DNA from 3 places in the Rhizobium sp. 10N414 genome. Region 2 is predicted to be linked to each of the others. Evidence: predicted binding sites of a transcription regulator. Region 2 holds the regulator's gene; each other region holds the start of a gene.
The links. Region 2 encodes PhoB, which activates phosphate uptake and scavenging genes when phosphate is short. Its sites were predicted from a motif close to TGTCATNNANCTGTCAT; they were not measured.
Positions count from the first base shown of each region.

Region 1: AC1DE4_RS20395 (DUF47 family protein) is a predicted target of PhoB. The motif match lies at 2,777-2,793, and genes of this name have one in related genera.
Region 3: AC1DE4_RS11670 (alkaline phosphatase D family protein) is a predicted target of PhoB. The motif match lies at 2,845-2,861, and genes of this name have one in related genera.

Region 1 covers NZ_JBFTIN010000024.1:20,078-25,291, forward strand. Annotated here, with positions in the region: tRNA gene AC1DE4_RS20380 (tRNA-Asn) at 592-666, opposite strand; gene AC1DE4_RS20385 (hypothetical protein) at 784-1,080, shown strand; gene AC1DE4_RS20390 (inorganic phosphate transporter) at 1,081-2,085, opposite strand; gene AC1DE4_RS20395 (DUF47 family protein) at 2,086-2,727, opposite strand; gene AC1DE4_RS20400 (BA14K family protein) at 2,921-3,385, shown strand; tRNA gene AC1DE4_RS20405 (tRNA-Cys) at 3,509-3,582, shown strand; gene AC1DE4_RS20410 (hypothetical protein) at 4,180-4,362, shown strand; gene AC1DE4_RS20415 (hypothetical protein) at 4,583-4,729, opposite strand; gene AC1DE4_RS20420 (protein-L-isoaspartate O-methyltransferase family protein) at 5,098-5,214, shown strand, end outside.
Region 2 covers NZ_JBFTIN010000001.1:141,535-146,748, forward strand. Annotated here, with positions in the region: gene AC1DE4_RS00740 (aspartate aminotransferase family protein) at 1-760, opposite strand, end outside; gene AC1DE4_RS00745 (GcrA family cell cycle regulator) at 1,189-1,722, shown strand; gene phoB (phosphate regulon transcriptional regulator PhoB) at 1,816-2,499, opposite strand; gene phoU (phosphate signaling complex protein PhoU) at 2,536-3,249, opposite strand; gene pstB (phosphate ABC transporter ATP-binding protein PstB) at 3,293-4,108, opposite strand; gene pstA (phosphate ABC transporter permease PstA) at 4,123-5,214, opposite strand, start outside.
Region 3 covers NZ_JBFTIN010000010.1:2,662-7,875, forward strand. Annotated here, with positions in the region: gene typA (translational GTPase TypA) at 1-1,040, opposite strand, end outside; gene AC1DE4_RS11670 (alkaline phosphatase D family protein) at 1,166-2,743, opposite strand; gene AC1DE4_RS11675 (ABC transporter permease) at 2,882-4,561, opposite strand; gene AC1DE4_RS11680 (ABC transporter substrate-binding protein) at 4,572-5,214, opposite strand, start outside.

The DNA of each region.
Region 1 (5,214 bases), on a different contig from region 2:
TTTCGGCGCGCCTGGCACCGCTGACCTCCCAGGGGAATGCATCTGTCCGCTTCGCTACTACGACGCCAGTTCCGAAGTCTATTGCTGATTCCATGCTGCAGATCCCCCAGTTTCAATACACCGATCTCGCAACGCCGTTTGAGGGCGCGCATTGGATTCAAGAATGCGGAAATTGAAGAGGGCCGGGCCTGGCGGTCACGATAATCGAGACAAGCGCAAATGCTATTATAGCGCGCATTTGGGTGGGAGAATTGTGAAAGATCGGACCGGACACACAAGCACTAGCCCGGCGGTTAGGGAGCCGGCGCCGGGCCTAACGCGGACCTGGATGTTGGGCGATGCATAGTCCCACAGCGTGTTGGAAGCGCTGCGTGAGGGAAACCGCTAGGCGAGGAAAAATTCCCGGCCTATGGTCGAACGCTGAGCAGCGGACGCAAATTTTCTGATTCCACCACAGCGTGGCGTGGACGTCGTAGAAGATTATCCACAGGAACCAATCGGCCAAACGCGATTTCAAAAGTGGGGAGGGAAAGTGGGAAAAAAACGCCTGCTTTTGGAATATCAACAAAAGCAGGCGTTTATCTCTGAAACTGGCTCCCCGGGCCGGATTCGAACCGGCGACCTGTCGATTAACAGTCGAATGCTCTACCGCTGAGCTACCAGGGATCACCGCTCGCCGCGGTGTGAGTGGCCTAATACAAATGCTTGCCCGATTTGCCAAGCGGTTTTTTCAAAAAAATGACATCCGCTTGTATTCGTTCTGTATAACCCCATCTCCTGTGGATGACTGAAGCACATGATACCACTGGAAAACCGGCCGCCAAGCGATTTGGCATCGACCACACCACGGGCCGTCTCATTCTGGGGTCCGTAAGTTTCCCATTTCCGCGGTCGCGCCTTGCCCGGATGTCGATCGGCGTTGTGCTGATCCTGGGCGGCTTTTTGGGATTCCTGCCCGTGCTCGGCTTCTGGATGCTTCCGCTGGGGTTCCTTATTCTATCGCACGACCTGCCTCTCGTCCGGCGGATGCGGCGGCGATTGTCCGTCTGGTGGAAGAAGGGGAGGAAACCCGCCCCTTGATCAGCTGAACAGGCCTGCAGCCCAGTAGAAGAATGCGGAAATGAGTGCCGCTGCCGGAAGCGTAATGACCCAGGCGACGACGATGTTGCCCGCCAGGCCCCAGCGGACGGCTGAAAGGCGCCGTGCCGCGCCAACGCCGATGATGGCGCCGGTGATCGTGTGCGTCGTGGAAACAGGGATGCCGAGCCACGTGGCCGCAAAGAGCGTCAGCGCGCCGCCGGTCTCCGCGCAGAATCCCTGCATCGGGTTAAGGCGGGTTATCTTCGATCCCATCGTGTGAACGATCCGCCAGCCGCCGAAGAGCGTTCCCATAGCCATGGCTGTCTGACAGGACAGGACCACCCAGAGCGGTACGTGGAAGGTTCCGCCGAGATAACCCTGCGAATAGAGGAGCACCGCTATGATGCCCATTGTCTTCTGCGCATCATTGCCGCCATGGCCCAGCGAGTAGAGAGAGGCGGAAACGAACTGCATGAGGCGGAACGTCCGATCGACGGCGAACGGCGTTTGCCGAACGAAGATCCAGGAAACGGCAAGAACGAGGAAGAGCGCCAGGATGAAGCCGATCAGCGGCGACATGACGATCGCGCCGGCTGTTTTTAGCAATCCGCCCCATACGATCGAGCTGAAGCCGACCTTTGCGAGGCCAGCGCCTACCAGCCCGCCGACCAGCGCATGGGAGGAACTGGAAGGGATACCGAAGATCCAGGTGACGATATTCCAGATGATTGCGCCCATCAGCGCCGAGAAGATCACCAGCGGCGTCACGATGTTGGGATCGATGATGCCCGTCCCCAAGGTCTCAGCCACGTGCAGGCCGAAGAACAGGAACGCGATGAAATTGAAGAAAGCGGCCCAGACGACCGCGTGGTGCGGCCTGAGCACACGCGTCGAAACGATCGTCGCGATCGAGTTCGCGGTATCGTGCAGGCCGTTCAGAAAGTCGAAGAAGAGAGCGACCGCGATGAGAGCCGCCAGCAATGGAAAGGCGAGGGTGGCGTCCATCTAGACGTTCTCGATCACGATGCCGCTGATTTCATTGGCAACGTCCTCGAAGCGATCGACGACCTTCTCGAGTTCGCCGTAGATTTCGCTGCCAATGATATAGGCCATCGCATTCGACGCGCCATGCCGTACGAAGAGTCCCTTCAAACCATTGTCGTGCAGTTCGTCGGAGCGTCCCTCGACGCGGGTGACTTCCTCGGTGATCGCCATCAGGCGCGGGGCATTGGCGTTGATGCGGCTGAGCAGGGGGACCGCCTCGGCTATGAGGTGTGCTGCCTGGACGATCGCCGCTCCCATTTCCTGCATGCGCGGATCGAATTCGGTTTGCTCGAAGAGACGGATCGTCTTGACTGTCTTATGCATCATGTCGATCGCATCATCCATCGACTGGATCAGATCCTTGATATCAACACGGTCGAAAGGCGTGATGAAGCTCCGGCGGACCGCAAGCAGCACCTCGCGCGTGATGTTGTCGGCATCGTTTTCGAGCGCGACGATCCGGTCGCAATGGTGTTCGATATCCTTGCCTGCAAGCAATTCGTTGAGCGCTTCCGCCGCGCCGACGATTGTTCGGGAGTGCTGTGCAAAGAGATCAAAGAACTGATCCTCGCGAGGAAGAAGTTTACGAAACCAGCTGAGCATTCCATCCATCCATAGCTATTTTTGAAGGTCGTCATAAAATAGCGGGACTTGCAATAAAAGTGTCACAATTGCACCAGCCGCGATTCTTTTCGCCCGGAGATGGAAGGCGTAAGGCGGAACTTGGAAGCTTTTTGGACGTTATTATCCTGAGCGTTCTTCACGCGAAGTGCGTACGAAATTAGAAGGTGCCGGAATGAAAAAACTTGCGGTATTGATGTTGGCAATTGCGACGAGCCTCGCTGGCGTCGGTCCGTCTTTTGCCGAAAACTCAGGCGATGAGCATTCGGCTCAGAGTCGCGGTGGGTTTGGAGATTCCGGCGTCAGAAACAGCCGCGGCTTCGACCGCTGCAACATCTATCGTTGTGGCGGCTACCGCCATGGCCATTACGGGAATCGCGACTACGGAAATCGGTACTACGGAAATCGCTATTATCGCGACGGCTACTACCGCAACGATTACAACGATGCTGGCGCGCTGATCGGCGGTCTTGCTGCCGGCGCACTCATCGGCGGTCTGATCGCTTCGCAGCCGCAGGCCAGACCGGTGGGCAATTCACACGTCGACTGGTGTTACAGCCGCTACCGGTCCTATCGGGCCTATGACAACACCTATCAGCCTTATTACGGTCCGCGGCGGCAGTGCTATTCGCCGTACTAGTGGTTGACTACGGAACCGGCGGCATGACGATCCAAAATACCGCCGGTTTTTCAACTACCCCCTTGCACTCGATTTCTATTCATTCTAAATGCCCGCCAACGCTTCGGTCATGAAGCGTCGTGAGGCCTCGTGGCGGAGTGGTGACGCAGAGGACTGCAAATCCTTGTACCCCGGTTCAATTCCGGGCGAGGCCTCCAAACCTTCCCATACATTCTGCAGTCATTGATTTTGCGGCTGTGTTTCCCACAGTGCCGCGGTGTTGTGGTCGCGTCTTCAGGCCGCCATTCGGTCGACAACAGCGGCGAATTCAACGTGCTGGTTCCATCCGACGAAACTTCGAGCCTAACCTCGGCAACCGCCTACTCCAATCGGATTAGGACCTAGGTCCGTCTAGGATAGCCCCTGCTACGGGGCTATTGTGTCTCTTGCAAGTCTGCGGAGGACGGTGGGGCTTTGAGGCACCGGACCCACTTGCTGAACAGGTCCATTGCCCGTGGCAGACTCGGCGGGGGTATGTTCACTGTCCCGAAATGCTGGAGGGGCTAGCCAAGTAGGCTGGCCCTCCCGGCTTCTGGGTTGCCGCCTCGACGTAAGAGCCTTCAGTGTCGACAGCACTCTCTTTGTTGCGTCCGTTCCCGCGCCGCCAAGTTCACCTGCTTTGGCAATTGCTCCATCGGCATAGTGAGAATCCACACAACACTAGCGCTGGCGCATGTCTTCCATACCCAAATCGTCGGATTGCCGAATTTTCGATAGGCCCTAAGCTTTGTGTTGAGTTGTTAGGAGCGCCTCCCATGCCGGCGACCCAAATGCCGCAATTGATCTTTGCCCTGAGCGTGGCGCGGGAAATGGCGAAGCGCGAGCGGCACGCCGACGTGCTGGTGATACTGATCGACGAGGCCCTGAAGGAGGCAAAGGAAGAAGCGCTGCGCTACGGCATTCTCGTCGACATAGAAGAGGAAACGGAACTGCAATAGGCCCGCCGGGGCGGCCCCGGCCGCGGCTATCAAGGGCCCCGGCCGGGTTGTCGACCGGGGAGGGGCTGGGGAGGCTCCGAGGTCGGCGCCGATACGCTACAGCTCCCGTTTGACGACCGCTATTGGTGCTTAGAGCTATGTTTCGTCGTTTGTTCTTGCCTAAAAAGAACTTTGCAGTGGCGGTCCATTTGTCACCCAGCGAAAACGCCGCCGTTGGCGTTCAGTTCACTCGCTGCAGTGACGGCACTGGCGACACGCCCGACGTCGCGACATTCGGAGCGCCGACACGCACAAAGGGAATCAGGAGAATGATCGCGAGCAGCACGCAGATGAAAAGGCTGCCCAGCAAGATTGGTTTGATTGCCATGTCCCGTCCGTCGAATCCCAAGGAAACGACACTATTGGGGCAGAACCTGACAACGGCCTGAAGGCAGGCAGTCAGCTCGTTTCACGATCGAAAAGACCGCAGCAAAAGATGCCGACCAGTGTTGCGATGATGAAGAAGTCGAACAACGAGAGATATTCGATGATATTAGGCATGGCCTACTCCTCCTCTGTTCCTCCGGTTGCAATAATATCACGGCGCCCGCGTTTGTTCCATGAAGGATTGCGGTCGGGTCACTTCCGCGACACTCGTACTGGAATTCTTGGCGCAGGCATTCGCGAAGCCTTGAAAGGCCGGTGTGCTGAGATTAAGAGACGTGCAGACAAAGCCGCTTCTACGGGCGAGAGGACATGATGAATTTCGAATCAGCACGCGCAAACATGGTCGACAACCAGCTTCGCACGACGGACGTCACCTCGCATTCAGTGCTGACGGCCTTCCTCACGGTGCCGCGCGAGGCTTTCGTT
Region 2 (5,214 bases):
CTCCGAGCGGGAAGCCGCCGCCGATGCCCTTGGCAACCGCCATGATATCGGGGGTAGCGCCTGACCACTCATGCGCAAAGAGCTTGCCCGTGCGGCCCATGCCGGTCTGCACTTCATCGAAAATCAGCAGCAGACCATGCTCGTCGCAGATCGCGCGAAGTGCCTTCAGGAACTCGTTCGTCGCCGGGCGGACGCCGCCTTCCCCCTGAATAGGTTCGATGAGGATCGCGGCCGTTTCATTTGTGATGGCGCTGCGGACTGCATCGAGATCACCGAACGGCACCTGATCGAAGCCAGGCGCCTTGGGACCGAAGCCTTCGAGGTATTTCTCCTGGCCACCGGCGGCAATCGTCGCCAGCGTACGGCCATGGAAGGCGCCTTCAAAGGTGATAATATGGAACCGCTCGGGATGGCCCTTGGAAAACTGATAGCGGCGCGCGGTCTTGATCGCGCATTCCAAGGCTTCCGCGCCGGAGTTCGTGAAGAACACCTTATCGGCGAAGGTCGCATCGGTCAGCCGCTTTGCCAGTGTTTCCTGACCCGGGATCTCATAGATGTTGGACAGATGCCAGACCTTGTCGGCCTGCTCCTTCAGCGCGCCAACCACATGCGGATGGCTGTGGCCAACGGAGGTGACGGCAACGCCCGCGCCGAAATCAAGATATCGCTCGCCCGTTTCGCTGATCAGCCACACGCCTTCTCCTCGCTCGAACCGCAGCGGGGCACGAGAGTAGGTGTCGTAAAGCGCGGCTTCAGCCATGGCGCGATCTCCTATCAGCAATCATCAGCAGCCGGACTCCGGCTAAGGAAAGCAGGTCCGGAAAATTAAAAATGCCGCCTTTCGGCGGCGAGCAGCACTATTTACTTTTCGCACTGCAATGTCAACAAAACTGAGGTTTCGCTGCATGCGTCAAGCAGCCATCCCGAGGCGCTCGACCTATCAACAACTATGTTGCATAAATGACTCTCACGCCCAGCAAGTTGGGGAAAACTTGAAAATCGATTCCCCGAGATTCAACCGACTCTTGTCACGGAGTCGGCCTCACACTAGGTTAAAACTCAATTACTAGGCTGCATGCGGCGGAACTAGTCACCAAAATTTGAGTAAGCGTTTCTTGCCTCGGATACGTCCGTGGCAACGGTGAAGGATTCTGCCTACACCAACGCTAATAAGGCGGAGACAGGGGCATGAACTGGACAGACGAGCGCGTTGAAAAACTGAAGAAGCTGTGGTCCGAAGGCCTGAGCGCCAGCCAGATCGCAGCACAACTTGGCGGTGTAAGTCGTAACGCCGTCATTGGTAAAGTCCATCGTTTGAGTCTGCCCGGCCGTGCCAAGGCCGGCGGTTCGACGACCACCGTCAGAACCCCCAAGCGCACGACTTCGGCGCCCCGCGCCACGAACTACGCCTCGCGGATCACCACACGCACCGTTACCCGCCAACAGGGCGCGACGATGCTCAAGGAAGAGATCGAAATCGATACGGTGGAGGAAGTCCGCTTCCGTCCGGCCGCAAATGTAATCGTTCCGATTTCTCGCCGCCTTGGCCTCACCGAGCTCACCGAGCGCACCTGCAAGTGGCCGGTCGGCGATCCGCTCAATGACGACTTCCACTTCTGCGGTTGCGAGTCCCCGGACTCTTCCCCGTATTGCACGTATCATCAGCGCATGGCCTACCAGCCGGTCAACGAGCGCCGCAAGGCCGCTAACCGGGTCGCCTGACCCGGAAGCCGGATAAGGAATAAAGAAAACGGGCCCTCGCGGGCCCGTTTTTCGTTGTAAGGGAAAGACCTCTCAGGCTCTCGCCTGAAAGGATCAGGCTTCCATCGAATAGCCGGCACCGCGCACGGTGCGGATGACGTCCTGCATGTTGGGCAAGTTCAAAGCCTTGCGCAGGCGGCCGACATGGACGTCAACAGTACGCTCGTCGACATAGATGTCGTGACCCCAGACGCCGTCGAGCAACTGCGAGCGCGAGAAGACGCGGCCGGGCGATGCCATCAAGAACTCGAGAAGGCGGAATTCGGTCGGGCCGAGGCGGACTTCGCGGCTCTTGCGGTGAACGCGGTGCGTCTCGCGATCCAGCTCGATATCGCCGCACTTCAGCAGCGTCGAGAGCACCTCGGGCTTGGCACGACGCAGCATCGCCTTGACGCGAGCGACAAGCTCCGGCGTCGAGAACGGCTTGACGACGTAATCGTCAGCACCGGTCGAGAGGCCGCGAACCCGTTCGCTTTCCTCGCCACGGGCGGTCAGCATGATGATCGGCAGGCGCTCGGTTTCCGGCCGCATGCGCAGGCGGCGGCAGAGCTCGATGCCAGACACGCCCGGCAACATCCAATCGAGGATGAGAAGGTCCGGCGTGCGTTCCTGAAGCCGGATCTCGGCCTCGTCGCCGCGCAGGATGGTATCGACCTCAAAGCCTTCGGCCTCAAGGTTATAGCGGAGAAGCACGCTCAGCGCTTCTTCGTCTTCAACGACAGCTACTTTAGGGATCATTCGTTTCGGTCTCCTGGGGGCGCGGTCGCGGAATGACTATTCAGTGACTGCGCCGACGGTGTTGGCGGTATCGTCCTTCGGACGTTCGCCTTCCGGCTGGGCACCGGTGGCCATGTAGTAGATCGTTTCGGCAATGTTGGTGGCGTGGTCGCCGATGCGCTCGATGTTCTTGGCGCAGAACAGAAGATGCGTGCAGCTGGTGATGTTGCGCGGATCTTCCATCATGTAGGTGAGCATTTCACGGAACAGCGAGGTGTACATCGCGTCGATTTCCTCGTCGCGCTCACGGACCGATTTTGCTTTGTCGGCAGCACGGCTCGTGTAGACGTCGAGGACTTCCTTGAGTTGGACGAGGGCGAGCTCGGACAGGTGCTCGAGGCCGCGGGCGAGCTTGCGCGGCACGCCGGCGCTCTGTACGGCAATGACGCGCTTGGCAGTGTTCTTGCCCAGGTCGCCGACGCGCTCCAGGTCTGCCGCGATGCGGATGGAGCCCATGATCTCGCGAAGATCGGCCGCCATGGGCTGGCGGCGGGCGATCGTGACGATCGCCTTGTCGCCGATCTCGCGCTCCGCGTGGTCGAGGATCACATCGTCCGAGATGACCTTCTGGGCAAGAGCCGTATCGCCGTTTACGAGCGCGCGTACGGCATCCGAGACCATCTGCTCGGCCAAGCCGCCCATTTCCGAGATACGGCGGGACAGGAACTTCAAATCATCGTCGTAGGCAGAAAAGATATGTGTCGATGCCATAGGGCTCATCCTTGAATATCGTAAGTGCTACCGAGACGGCCGATCAACCGAAGCGGCCCATGATGTAGTCCTGGGTGCGCGGATCGTCCGGGTTGGTGAACATCTTGTCGGTGTCATTCTCCTCGACGAGGTTGCCAAGGTGGAACATGGCTGTGCGCTGCGAAACACGGGCGGCCTGCTGCATCGAGTGCGTCACGATGACAATCGTGTAGTTCTCGCGGAGCTCGTGGATGAGCTCCTCGACCTTGGCCGTTGCAATCGGATCGAGTGCCGAGCATGGCTCGTCCATCAGGATGACTTCGGGGCTGACGGCGACGGCGCGGGCGATGCAGAGGCGCTGCTGCTGACCACCGGAAAGACCGGTGCCAGCTTCGTGAACGCGATCCTTCACCTCATTCCAGAGGCCGGCGCGCTGCAGGCTGTGTTCGACGATCTGGTCCATGTCGGCCTTCGACTTGGCGAGCCCATGGATACGCGGACCGTAGGCGACGTTTTCGTAGATCGTCTTCGGGAACGGGTTGGGCTTCTGGAACACCATGCCTACACGCGCGCGAAGCTCCACAACGTCGATATCCGGATCGTAGATATCTTCGCCATCGAGCGTGATCTTGCCAGTGACGCGGCAACCGTCGATCGTGTCGTTCATGCGGTTCAGGCTGCGCAGGAAGGTGGACTTGCCGCAACCGGATGGGCCAATCAGGGCGGTCACCGTGTTTTCACGGATGTTCAGCTTCACGTCGAACAGCGCGCGCTTCTCGCCGTAGTAAACGGAGACGTCCTGGCCGATCATCTTGTAGGGAATGGTGTTCATCTTCTGATCAACCGCTTTCTCAACTGCTGCTTCCGTCAACATGTTCATAATGTTTACTCCGTTTACCAGCGGCGCTCAAAGCGACGACGCAAGAGGATGGCTCCGAGGTTCATGAGGATCAGGAATAGGAGCAGGACGATAATGGCGCCGGAGGTCCGCTCGACGAAGGCGCGCTCGGCTTCATTGGCCCACATGTAGACCTGCACCGGCAGGGCCGTCGAAGGCTCCATGGGCGTCGCCGGAGCATTCGCGACGAAAGCGACCATGCCGATCAAAAGCAGCGGCGCCGTCTCCCCGAGCGCGTGCGCCAGACCGATAATCGTGCCGGTCAGGATGCCGGGCATCGCAAGCGGCAGGACGTGGTGGAAGACCATCTGCATCTTGGAGGCGCCGAGGCCGAGCGCGGCCGAGCGGATCGATGGCGGGACGGCGCGAAGCGCTGCGCGGGTCGCGATGATGATCGTGGGCAAGGTCATCAGGGTCAGTACCAGACCACCAACCAGCGACGCTGAACGCGGCAAGCCGGCGAAGTTGATGAAAACAGCAAGACCGAGCAGACCGTAGACGATGGAGGGAACCGCCGCGAGGTTGTTGATGTTGACCTCGATCAGGTCCGTCAGCTTGTTCTTCGGTGCAAATTCCTCGAGGTAAATCGAAGCGGCAACGCCGATCGGCAGGGAAAGGACGAGCACGATCAACATCAGATAAAGCGAGCCAACCAGGGCGACACCAAGACCGGCGGCCTCGGGACGGCTGGAGTTGCCGTTGACGAAGAGCCCGGTGTTGAATTTCTTGTGCAGCGCACCGGTTTCCGCCAGCTGGTTCATCCAGCCAACCTGCCTGTCGTTCACCTTGCGGTTCTTCTCGTCGACCTTGAGGTCAATCTGACCCTTGTTGGCGGAGTCAACGTTGGCGTCTGCAAGCAGGGTGATGTTGACTGTCCTGCCGATGAGCGACGGATCGGCAACGACCATGTCGCGCAGCTGGATCGGCGCGCCCTTGGAGATCATAGCGGTCGCGTCACGCACCTCGGGACGGCTCGATGCATTGAGGTTCAGCGTCTTGACCATCGCGTCGCGGATGAGAACCGAATAATTGGCCGCGATCAGCACGGACGGATCCGTTGCGCGCTTGTTGTTCGGGTCGATGGTTTT
Region 3 (5,214 bases), on a different contig from region 2:
TCGATCTTCAGCGCGACGTTGCCTTCGGCTTCCTTGAACAGGCGGTCGCGGATGACGCGCGAGGTGACCTTGTCACCTTCGGTGCCGGCGAGCGGGCTGTCGTTGACGATGAAGGACATGGTGACGGTCGGCGGATCGATCGGCTGCGCGGTCAGCGCCTCGGTGATCGCAGGATCACAGAAGGTGTCGGCAACCGTGCCCTTGGAGAGGCCGGCGATCGCGACGATGTCGCCTGCATGCGCTTCATCGATCGAGGTGCGCTCGATGCCGCGGAAGGCGAGGATCTTCGAGATACGACCGGATTCGATCAGCTTGCCATCCTGGCCGAGAACCTTGACGGCCTGGTTCGGCTTGATCGAGCCGGAATTGATACGGCCGGTGATGATGCGGCCGAGGAAGGGGTTGGCTTCCAGGATCGTGCCGATCATCGTGAACGGGCCTTCGGCAACCGTCGGCTCCGGAACGTGGTTGAGCACGAGGTCGAGCAGCGGTGCAAGACCCTGGTCCTTCGGGCCTTCAGGATTGACGTTCATCCAGCCATCGCGACCCGAACCGTAGAGGATCGGGAAATCGAGCTGCTCGTCGGTCGCGTCGAGGCTAGCGAAGAGGTCGAATACTTCGTTGATGACTTCTTCATGGCGGCCATCGGGACGGTCGATCTTGTTGATCGCGACGATCGGGCGAAGGCCGACCTTCAGCGCCTTGGAGACGACGAACTTCGTCTGCGGCATCGGGCCTTCGGAGGAGTCGACCAGAACGATCGCGCCATCCACCATCGAGAGAATACGCTCGACTTCACCACCGAAGTCGGCGTGGCCGGGAGTGTCGACGATGTTGATGCGAACGCCCTTCCACTCGACCGATGTCGCCTTGGCAAGGATCGTGATGCCGCGTTCCTTTTCCAGGTCGTTCGAGTCCATGACGCGTTCTGCAACGCGCTGGTTCTCGCGGAACGAGCCGGACTGTTTCAGGAGTTCGTCAACCAGTGTCGTCTTGCCATGGTCAACGTGCGCGATAATCGCGATGTTGCGAAGTGCCATATGTCTATATCTCTGAAGCTGGGGCGCCGCGCTGGGAGAAGGCGCCAATTTCATTTGGGCGGCTCATACAGTGTTTTTCGCGTTTGCGAAAGGGGGGAGGCCGGATTGCCTGCCATGCATGGACGTCAACTCGATATCTGCGGATCGAGCGTCGTCCGCCACAGCTCGGTATCGTTCCGATCCATCAGCCTCACGGTCAGTTGCTCGGTCTGCCCGTCGATGTCGACAAGCCCGAAGAACTGCATGCCTGCTGACGGCGGCAGGTTCTGCTCCGCACCGCCGGGTGCGGCTTTCATGAACTTCACCTCCGGCCCGAAAGTCATGTCGAGTTCCTGCGGCCCATAGGTTCCGGAATGCAGCGGACCCGCAACGAACTCCCAGAATGGCAGGAACTCGCGGAACTTGGCTTTACCGGGATCGTAATAGTGTGCAGCCGTGTAGTGAACGTCGGCTGTCAGCCAGATCATGTTCGCTATGCCGGCATCGCGGATGAAGCGCAGCAGATCGGCGAACTCCAGCTCGCGGCCAAGCGGGGCGCCATTGTCGCCGTTGGAGATCGACTCGCTGCCCGTCCGGTGGCCGTAATCGTCCCAGATCACCAGCCCGATCGGCAGATCGCAGGCGATCACCTTCCAGGTCGCGGTCGAGCGCACCAGTTCCCGCTTCAGCCACGCCACCTGGCGCTCGCCCAAAAGCCGCGACTCCGCCGTCGGCTCGACATCGAGCCCATGGCTATTCGGGCCACGATAGGAGCGCAGGTCGATGAAGAAGACATCGAGCAGCGGACCGTAAGACACCTTGCGGTAGATGCGGCCGGGCTCATCGGCCATGTAGCGTATTGGCGTCATCTCGTGAAAGGCACGGCTTGCGCGGGCTGCAAGCGTGGCGATGGACTTTTCCTTGTAACGATCGTCGTGGCGGAGGTCGGTCGAGGGCGACCAGTTGTTCAACACCTCATGATCGTCCCATTGATAGAGCACCGGACAGACCGCGTTGAACGCCTTCACATGGTCGTCGAGCAGATTATAGGCCCACTGGCCACGAAACTGGTCGAGCGTCTGCGCAATCTCTCGCTTTGCCTCGGAGACGATACGGTTCTTCCAGACACTACCGTCTCGCAGCCTGACCTCATCGGTAACAGGATTGTCCGCGTAGATGGTGTCGCCGGAGTGGATCATGAAATCCGGCCGGTGGTAAGCAATCGTCGAATAGGTCCGCATCCCCTCCTCGTCGATGCCCCAGCCCTGGCCGGCCGTATCGCCGGACCATGCGAAGCGGATGCTACGCTTGCCTGATGGCGCCGTGCGAAACTGCCCATGGATGGGTTCCGACAGATCGTTGACGTCCTGCAGATCGGCCGCGCGGAAGCGATAGAATATCTCTTGATCATCAGGGAGATTCTGGAGCAGCAGCTTTCCCGCGAGATTGGTGTCGGGCGTCACGTCTATGGGCGCGAGACGCACCGCATTAGCGAAACGGTCGCTCGTCGAATATTCGACATGCAGCCGTGCCGGCCGGTTCACCTGCGCCCAGACCACGCCCGAATTCGCATCGACATCGCCGGATTGCACTCCCGAGGTAAAGACCGGGCGACTGGACGAGCCGCGCGCGTAGTAGGGCATCGCCAGCCCCGCCAGTGCAAATCCGCCAACGGCGCCCATGGATGAGAGGAAGCGTCGGCGGGTCGTTTCAGTCAATGTCATGCCAAGGTCTATCCGGCTAACGGGAGGGAGGCCCGCGCCGAACCTATGGCGGCTGTCATGTCATCCGCTTGAAGGCGGCATGACGGTTTTTCGAAACTTCAACGACAGTTTTGTTACGAGAGCGCCGCTGGTGAGGCGCTATTCCGCCACCAATCCGCTGCGGCGAAGCAGCGTGAGCAGCAGAAGCGGCAAAAGCGTGGTGATGAGAATTGCGATGAAGGCCATCGCCATGCCGAGGCCGATCGACCCCTGCTCGAACTGGCGCCAGATGAAGGTGGCGATGGTCTGCATACCGACAGGTGCCACGACAACCGAGGCCACCAGTTCGCGCGAGGCAAGCGCAAAGACCAGCAGCATCGCCGAAGCAAGGCTCGGGAAGACAAGCGGCAGGAGGATGCGGTGAAAGGCGGTCACTCCGCTTGCACCAAAGACCCGGGCAGCCGCTTCCAGGCTGTCCCCTATCTGCTGGAAGGCCGCCGTCGTGTAGCGCACCGGTTGCGGCAGCAGGATACAGCAATAGGCAAGCAGTAGAATGAATGCCGTGTTGTATGGGGTCGCCGGCAGCCATGGCATGTTCCAGGCAAGGATCAGCCCGACGGCAACGACGATGCCCGGCAAAGCATTCGGCAGGATCGTCATCGTGTCGATCGCCGCGCGCCCGCGGATTTTCGTCTTGACGACCGTATAGGCGGCCAGCACGCCGATGAGCCCGGTAATCAAGGCCGTGCCGATGCCAAGCGAGAAGCTGTTGGCGAGCGCCACCAGGGCACCGGCGCCGTTGTTGAAGACGGACAGGAAGTTCTCGGCGCTGATGTTGTCGAGCGCCAACCCACCGGAAATCGTCCGCGACAGCGCCGTGAACAGGATCGACAGCAGCGGCACGCCCGTCGCCAGGAAGGCGACGACGGCAAAGGCGATGATCACGGGAACCTTCATCGCCCCAAGCGGCCGCTTGTCCTTGGCAGCCGGTTTGCCGCCCACGGTCTGATAGGACCGGCGGGCCAGGATCCATCGCTGCAGCAGGAATGTCAGCAGAGACATGATGACGAGCAGGATCGACAGGATCGCAGCGCCCGGCAGATCGATCGGCCAATCCGAGATCCGCAGGTCGATGCCGGTAACCAGGACCTGGAAGCCGGCGCGACGACCAAGGGCAGCGGGCGTACCGTATTCCTCGATCGCCGCGGCAAAGACCAGCATCAGGCTGGCAACGAGTCCGGGTGCCGACAGCGGCAGCGTGATCCGCCAGAAGGCACGCGCCGGCGACGCGCCAAACACGCGACCGACATCCGCATAACGCGCGCCGACCGCCTCCAGCGTGCGCGATACGGCGAAATAGACCACCGGAAAAGTGTTGAAGGCCATAACCATGGTCATGCCGAAGAGCGAAAACAGGAAGGGCGCGAGGTTGAAGCCCGCGATCTGCTGAATATAGCCGCGCGGCTGCAGCGTCATGATCCAGCCGAGCGTCGCGATGTAAGGCGGGATCATGAAGGGGACGAGCAGCAGCACATCCCACAGCGGTGCAAGCGGGATGCGGTAGAGTGCCCGAAACACGCCGAGCGGCACCGCCACCAGCGCCGAGGCCAGCACCACGCAGCTGCCGAGCAGAATGGTGTTGCCGGCCATGCCGATCAGCGCGCTATCGAAGAGCGTCGCAACAAGCGAAGAGAAAGGGCCCGCGAACGAGCCCTGTCCGATGTTGGGGAAGATGCCCTGAAGCACAACGGCGATGAAGGGAACGGCGACGATAACGGTCAATCCCGCGATCGCCAGCCAGGCGGCCGGCGCAGCGCCGCTACTATCGTGCGTCCTCATCGCCCTGCCCTTACTTACCGCCGAAGGTGTCGGTGACCTGCTTCAGCGTTTCCTTCCGCTTGCCGTAGACATCAGCGGTGTCGTACTTCAGCAGCTTCAGATCGCTGATCAGCGGACGGCTGGCCGGAATGTCGCTACGAGCCGGCATCAGCATCTGATCGGCAACGAGCTCCTGGCCTTCGTCGGAGAGCATGTAGTCGATGAACTTCTTCGCCTCGTCCTGGTTCTTCGACCAGTTGAGGATCATGGCCGGACGCGGCGCGATGACGGTGCCCGATTCCGGGAAGATCACATCGATGGCCTCGCCCTTTTCCTTGGCGTTGAGCGTTATGTAATCGACGGCACCGAAGACGGCAGCCTTCGCGCCCTGCAGAACCGGGTTCAGCGCTTCGGCATTGGCGCCGGCGATGATCGCGCAATTATCCTTCAGATCCTTGAAGAGCTTGAAGTCGTCCTGGCCCGCCAGAGCCGCCGTCAGCTCGAAGGACGAGCCGGATTGCGCCGGATCCGGAATATTGACGAGGTCCTTGTATTCGGGCTTCGTCAGGTCCTCCCACTCGGCGGGCTTCGGCGTGCCGCTCTTGGTGTTCCAGGCAATACCGAGCGCCGAGATGCCCTGGGCAACGGCCGTGTCGGTTTTCAGGAAATCAGGA